2 regions of the Bacillus sp. NP247 genome follow, and region 1 is predicted to be linked to the other one. Evidence: riboswitches for the same ligand, from Rfam matches in the RefSeq annotation. Region 1 holds a riboswitch; the other holds the start of a gene.
The links. A riboswitch is a leader RNA that binds a small molecule or an ion and turns the genes downstream of it on or off. The one in region 1 is predicted to bind preQ1.

Region 1 (3,429 bases):
TTCTTCACGTGTGCACCTCTCTATTCGGTTATTTCTTTATGACTATCAATTGTCGTCCCTTCTAATGCTTGCGCTGCTAATTGATGTGCCTCTTTATTTTGTTTTCTAGATATCGGTTCACAAACAAGCTTTAATTTCATTTGCTTCGCTTTTTGTTCAATTTGATCTAAGTAATGATTTAAATGCTCATCATAGCAAGGCCATTCACCAGCTAGTTGTTGCAGTACAACTTGAGAATCTCCACGAAGTGTAACTGCTTCATACTTAATTCCTAATTCCTCGAGTGTATTCATCCCGTATAATAATGCGGCATACTCCGCTTCGTTATTATCATATATGCCTTCTATGTATGCATTGCGACGAATTCGATAATTTGTATTTCCTTTTTTGTAGTATACACATATGCCCACCCCAGCTTCTTTCGTCTGCACATCATAGCCACCATCAAAATAAACTTGAATTTCTTGAAGATCTTCCTCCACTTGCTTACTCAGTTTTTTCATTTCTTTTAATGACCATTCTGCATCCATTTCATCGTAAAATAAAAGTTCTTTCACCCTGCCTGTTTTCTCAAAATCCTCCGCAAATTGAAGCACTTCTTCTATGTTCATATAATCTGTTGTTAATTCCGTTTGTAAACCACGCTTCGTTTTATACAACCAATGTATCTTATATTTCATACTAGATTCCCCTTTTATAAGACTTTTTATATTTATCCCGCATTAACGGTCAGTAAGACTCCCACCTTAAAATTTAACGAAAGCGAAGAAGTTAGGTGGAAGATCAACTGTCCGTAAATGCCCGATTGGTTCAACTAATAATCAGTGGGGTCCCCCCCACTGATTAAAGTTTCACTTTATTTTATTATATTTTATCAAGAGTCACAGCATTATATTCAATATAATCACATACAAAAAGAGCCATCCTAAACAAGGACGGCTCTTTCATTTATTACATAAATCTTTCAAATTGCACTCGCTTATTAATCCAGTACATTACAGGCATACCAATTGCCATTACAACAAATTCACCAACTGCACAAGTTAGCCATGTCAATAAAAATGGCAGATCAAATGCAAGATGAAGTTCAATTGCTATCATAAACATTGTAATTGTAAAAATAACTGTATTAAAAATCATACGAGCCCAAACACCTTTAATGAAGCGCATAGAAATAATAGTTGCAAGTAGTGCAAGAATTGATTGCCCTACTCCAAATACTAAATCATAAGCGATCATAGGTGAGAAAAAGAGATTCGTTAAAAATACACCTAATACAATCCCGTAAATTGCTTTCTTATTGAATACAACGAGATGATTAAACATCTCTGAAATACGAAACTGTACACTCGTAAAGCCAAATGGCTGAATAAGCATAGAAACAGCAATATATAATGCCGCTAAAATACCATTACCGACTAATGTTCTTATATTCATGACAAAATCTCCTTAGTTTTTTTACGTGGGATGGTTTCGAACCACGTTATTCATTTTTAAGCAACAAGATTATATTTTACGCAATAGGCGCTCTTTCGTCAATAGATTCCTATCATTTACTACCTTTTTTCTTTTAGACAACGTATAATAAAGTGAAACTTTAATCAGCGGAAGTTTTGTCCATTCCCCACTGATTATTAGCCCGCACCAATCGGGTTTTTACGGACAGTTACTACTGGATAAAACATATGAAAGATTTAGGAGGTTTCACTTCATGACAGCAACAATTCAAAATGAAAAAGTGATCGTTTCCATTTCTGACAAAGGTGCAGAATTACAAAGCGTTCGCTTAAAAGCAGATAACACTGAATACTTATGGCAAGGCGATTCTACTTATTGGGGACGCCGCGCACCAATTTTATTCCCAATTGTCGGCCGATTAGTAGATAATACATACTACGTAGATGGTAAACCATATTCTTTAACACAACACGGCTTTGCTCGTGATCTTACATTCTCTGTAAAAGAACAAAGTGAAACGAATATCACTTATATTGTTACTGGTAATGAAGAAACATTAAAAAAATACCCATACGAATTTGAATTACTCGTTTCTTATGAAGTAGACGAACAAAATATACATGTTACATATGAAGTAAATAATCCTACTTCAAAAGAGATGTTCTTCTCAATCGGAGCACACCCTGGTTTCAACTTCCCCTTATTAGAGGGCGAATCATTTACAGATTATCATTTATCATTTAATGGTTCTGAACGCTTAGAAACAAACGTATTAGAAGGACCTTACCTTTCAAGTAAAAAGCAATTAATCGCTGAAAATACGAATGAATTACCACTTACATACGATTTATTCAAAAATGATGCGCTTATTTTTGAAAATATGAATACGAATGAAATCTCTATTCGTTCTCATAAACATAATAAATTTGTAAAAGTAGAATTTGACGGCTTCCCATTTGTCGGTGTATGGACACCAGGCGAGAACGCACCTTTCTTATGTATTGAACCTTGGTACGGGATTGCTGATGAAATAAATCCAGCAAAAGATTTTAAGGAAAAAAAAGGAATTCAATCGTTACAAGCGAATGAAACATTTACATGTCGTTATAGCATTACAATTGGATAAAGTGAAACTTTAATCAGTGGGGGGTGTTCATCCTCACTGATTATTAGCCACACCAATCGGGTGCTAACGCGGGATAAGTACTCTATCCCCTACTTCAAGGAAACATATAAGTAGGGGATAATCTTATAATTTGGAGGTTTCTCATTTTGATTGAAGTATATATTGATGGTGCATCAAAAGGAAATCCTGGTCCTTCTGGTGCAGGAGTGTTTATTAAAGGGGTTCAACCAGCTGTACAATTATCACTGCCCCTTGGGACAATGTCCAATCATGAAGCAGAATACCACGCTTTACTTGCAGCATTAAAATATTGCATGGAGCATAATTATAACATTGTCTCTTTTCGTACAGATTCGCAACTTGTCGAGCGGGCTGTTGAAAAAGAATACGCAAAAAATAAAATGTTTGCACCGCTTCTAGAAGAAGCACTGCAGTATATAAAAAGTTTCGATCTCTTTTTTATTAAGTGGATTCCAAGTAGTCAAAATAAAGTCGCTGATGAATTAGCTAGAAAAGCTATCTTACAAAATTAACGGGGGTATGAGTGTGAAAAAAGATTGGATTGCTCCTCTTGCTTTATTATTTGTCTCTTTTATTTGGGGAGCTACGTTTGTTGTCGTTCAAAATGCTATGTCTTTCGTTGGTCCATTTACTTTTAATGGTATTCGCTTTTTATTCGCTGGAATTATTTTATTATTCGTTCAAATGATTTTCTCAAAAAAATCTTCAAAACAAGATATAAAACAGAGTAGTCTCGCTGGATTAATCGTTGGATTCTTTTTATGTATTGGCTATGTATTACAAACATTCGGCTTACTTTATACAACTTCTTCAAAAGCTGGTTT
Region 2 (3,429 bases), 250 kb from region 1:
GAAAGCTCGGAAAGAGAATCAAAAACCCCATGGAAAAGTGAAAGCTTTTGCAGAATTAGTTGAAGGAACAGAAAAAACGTGATGAATTTCATCACGTTTTTTGTATGATTGGGAAAGTTAATAAAAATGTTGTACCTGTTCCTTTTTCACTAATAATATCAATCTTTCCATTCATTGCTTGAATGACACTGAAGACGACCATCATCCCGAGTCCGGTCCCTTTTTCTTTCGTCGAATAGAAGGGTGACCCGAGGCGTTTTACTTGTTCTGGATCCATACCAACGCCTGTATCTTTTATATACAATTGTATATGCTTATGGTCTGGAACTAATGTAAGAATAAGGTCACCACCTGTAGGCATAGCCTCAATACAGTTTTTAAAAATATTTAATAAGCATTGGTTCAGCTTTTGTCTTTCACCAGCTATAAAGAAAGATGTACTTTGTTTTATGTAATGTATACGAACATTTGTTAAATTGGCAAGAGGTGTAATTAAAGATAACGCATGAAGTAACTCATCCTCTACTTGTAATTGTTGTTCTTTTTCAATACTCGGTTTTGCAAAAGTTAAGTAATCTGTAAGAACATGATTTGCTTGTTCGATCCCATTAATGGCTATGTCGATATATAATTTTCGTTCCTTCTCAGAGCACGTATCTGACTGTAAAAGTTGCAAAAATCCTTTCGTTGAAGTTAAAGGATTACGAATTTCATGAGAGATGGAAGCTGCCATTTCGCCGATTAAATGAAATTTCTCAGCGTTCATAAGTTCATTTTGGAGACGAACTTGCATTTGTAATATGTGTAGTAAATATAAAATAAGGATCGTGCCAATCATCGTACATAGTTCGTACACAATGATATGTGGTATATAATCTGCATCATTTGTAACACTTGCAAGGAAAAATGGTATCCAACCAAATCCATAAGTAAGACTGTAAAAAATAGCAAGTGTTATTTTTATATGATTAGAACTTCGATTAAAAAATTTGTATGTTAATAGTAGAACAATAAATAGGAGAATAGAAGCGATAAAGGATGGAAACGCACCTATTCCTCCCAATAAAAAGCGATAAATGTTTAATACAGCTAAAATAGAACCACCAGCAATAGGCCCTCCCGTTAACGTACCGACAATTAATACGATATGTCGCATGTCGAACTGAAAACCATTATTTGTTTTTGCTGCAAAAGTGATACATAGTATGGTAGCGAGGCAACACAATACAATAAATATAACTGAATTTAATTTAGGAGATCGTTTCCCTTTCTGATTCCAAAATAAATGATATACGAGCATTGTAACGAGAATAGATAATATATTTAAAAAGAGGTAAATAATAAAGAGTTCCAGTGGGATGCCTCCTCTCTTCTAACATTAAATTAATCATACTATAAAATGAAAGAAATGAAATGCGAAATAGCGGAAAAATCAGAAATTTTTTATGGTAGTATACAATATGTTACAATAAGCTTTGTCAATGAAAGAAGAAATTCCATGCACTGCATGGGAGAGGTTCGCGAACTCCCTCTATAAAAAACTATGGAAACAACAATATCCTTAGGTATTGTTTTGTTTTTTTATTGTGACAGTTCAAGAACGTTCTTTCTTCTTATTCGTAATAGAGAAGGAGAATGAGTGAAATGAAAAAAGAAAAAGCAGTTGTTGTTTTTAGTGGTGGACAAGATAGTACAACATGTTTATTTTGGGCGATAGAGCAGTTCGCAGAAGTGGAAGCTGTAACGTTTAACTACAATCAACGTCATAAGTTAGAAATTGATTGTGCAGCAGAAATTGCGAAAGAGCTAGGTATTAAACATACGATACTAGATATGAGTCTATTAAATCAACTTGCTCCAAATGCGTTAACGAGAACGGATATGGAGATTACACATGAAGACGGTGAATTGCCATCGACATTTGTAGATGGACGAAATTTACTATTCTTATCATTTGCTGCTGTATTAGCAAAACAAGTTGGAGCACGTCATATTGTAACGGGTGTATGTGAAACTGATTTTAGTGGTTATCCAGATTGCCGTGACGTGTTTGTGAAATCGTTAAACGTTACATTAAATTTATCTATGGATTATCCGTTTGTCATTCATACGCCACTTATGTGGATTGATAAAGCGGAGACGTGGAAATTATCTGATGAACTTGGAGCATTCGAGTTTGTTAGAGAAAAAACATTAACATGTTATAACGGAATCATTGGTGATGGTTGCGGTGAATGTCCAGCATGTCAACTTCGTAAAGCAGGATTAGATACGTACTTACAAGAACGCGAAGGGGCGAACAACTAATGGATAATTTCTTTGGATTTCGCATCGTAGAAAATTTGCAAAAAATGGACGAGGATATTCAGCGTAAACAACTCAAATATCATAATAAAAGAGTAATGGTCAGCAAGGAATTTACATTTGATGCAGCACACCATTTACACTGTTATGAAGGGAAATGTAAAAACTTACATGGCCACACATATAAAGTCGTATTTGGAATTAGCGGATATGTGAATGAAATAGGCCTTGCAATTGACTTTGGAGATATAAAAGAGATTTGGAAAAATGAAATAGAAATTTATTTAGATCATCGTTATTTAAATGAAACATTACCAGCGATGAATACGACTGCTGAAAATATGGTCGTTTGGATTTATGAAAAGATGGCAGAAGCATTAACGAAAGATAATCGTGTGAACGAATATAAAGGAGCTCGTGTTGAATTCGTTCGTCTATTTGAGACGCCGACTAGTTATGCGGAAGTAAGACGGGAGTGGATGCTCGATGAGTAAAATCCCTGTCTTAGAAATATTCGGTCCGACTATTCAAGGAGAAGGTATGGTTGTCGGGCAAAAGACTATGTTTATTCGAACTGCTGGCTGTGACTATAGCTGTGCTTGGTGTGATTCTGCTTTTACGTGGGATGGATCAGCCAAAGATCAAATTAGACAAATGCCAGCGGAAGACATTTGGAATGAGCTTGTTGAAATTGGAGGAGAAAATTTCTCTCATGTTACGATTTCGGGTGGAAATCCTGTTTTATTGAAAAATATTGAGTCGCTTCTTTCTATATTAAAAGAGAATGGGATGCGAACGGCGATAGAAACACAAGGGAGTAAATGGCAGGATTGGTTACTTCAAATTGATGAGGTAACGATTTCGCCAAAACCACCAAGTTCAACAATGAAAACAGATTTTCAGATGTTAGATTCTGTAATTCAGAAACTAGCAGGAAAAGATATTAGTCTAAAAGTAGTAGTATTCGATGATCAAGATTTTGAATATGCAGTTAAGATGCACGAACGTTATCCAGATGTACCATTTTTCTTACAAGTAGGGAACGATGATACGAAAACAGTGGATGATGCAATGCTTATTAAAAAATTATTAGATAAGTATGAGTGGCTTATTGAAAAAGCTGTT

Region 2: linked by a shared signal. The riboswitch ahead of queC (7-cyano-7-deazaguanine synthase QueC) and the one ahead of KPL75_RS22110 (QueT transporter family protein) in region 1 are both predicted to bind preQ1.

What each region holds. Positions count from the first base shown of each region.
Region 1 is NZ_CP076653.1:4,241,518-4,244,946, reverse strand. Features, by position in the region: gene KPL75_RS22120 (zinc-finger domain-containing protein) at 1-8, opposite strand, end outside; gene KPL75_RS22115 (ribonuclease H family protein) at 21-680, opposite strand; gene KPL75_RS22110 (QueT transporter family protein) at 952-1,437, opposite strand; PreQ1 riboswitch class I at 1,444-1,488, opposite strand; gene KPL75_RS22105 (aldose 1-epimerase family protein) at 1,712-2,584, shown strand; gene KPL75_RS22100 (reverse transcriptase-like protein) at 2,731-3,117, shown strand; gene KPL75_RS22095 (DMT family transporter) at 3,131-3,429, shown strand, end outside.
Region 2 is NZ_CP076653.1:3,992,110-3,995,538, forward strand. Features, by position in the region: gene KPL75_RS20780 (DUF6254 family protein) at 1-82, shown strand, start outside; gene KPL75_RS20785 (ATP-binding protein) at 92-1,300, opposite strand; PreQ1 riboswitch class I at 1,508-1,551, shown strand; gene queC (7-cyano-7-deazaguanine synthase QueC) at 1,645-2,307, shown strand; gene queD (6-carboxytetrahydropterin synthase QueD) at 2,307-2,798, shown strand; gene queE (7-carboxy-7-deazaguanine synthase QueE) at 2,791-3,429, shown strand, end outside.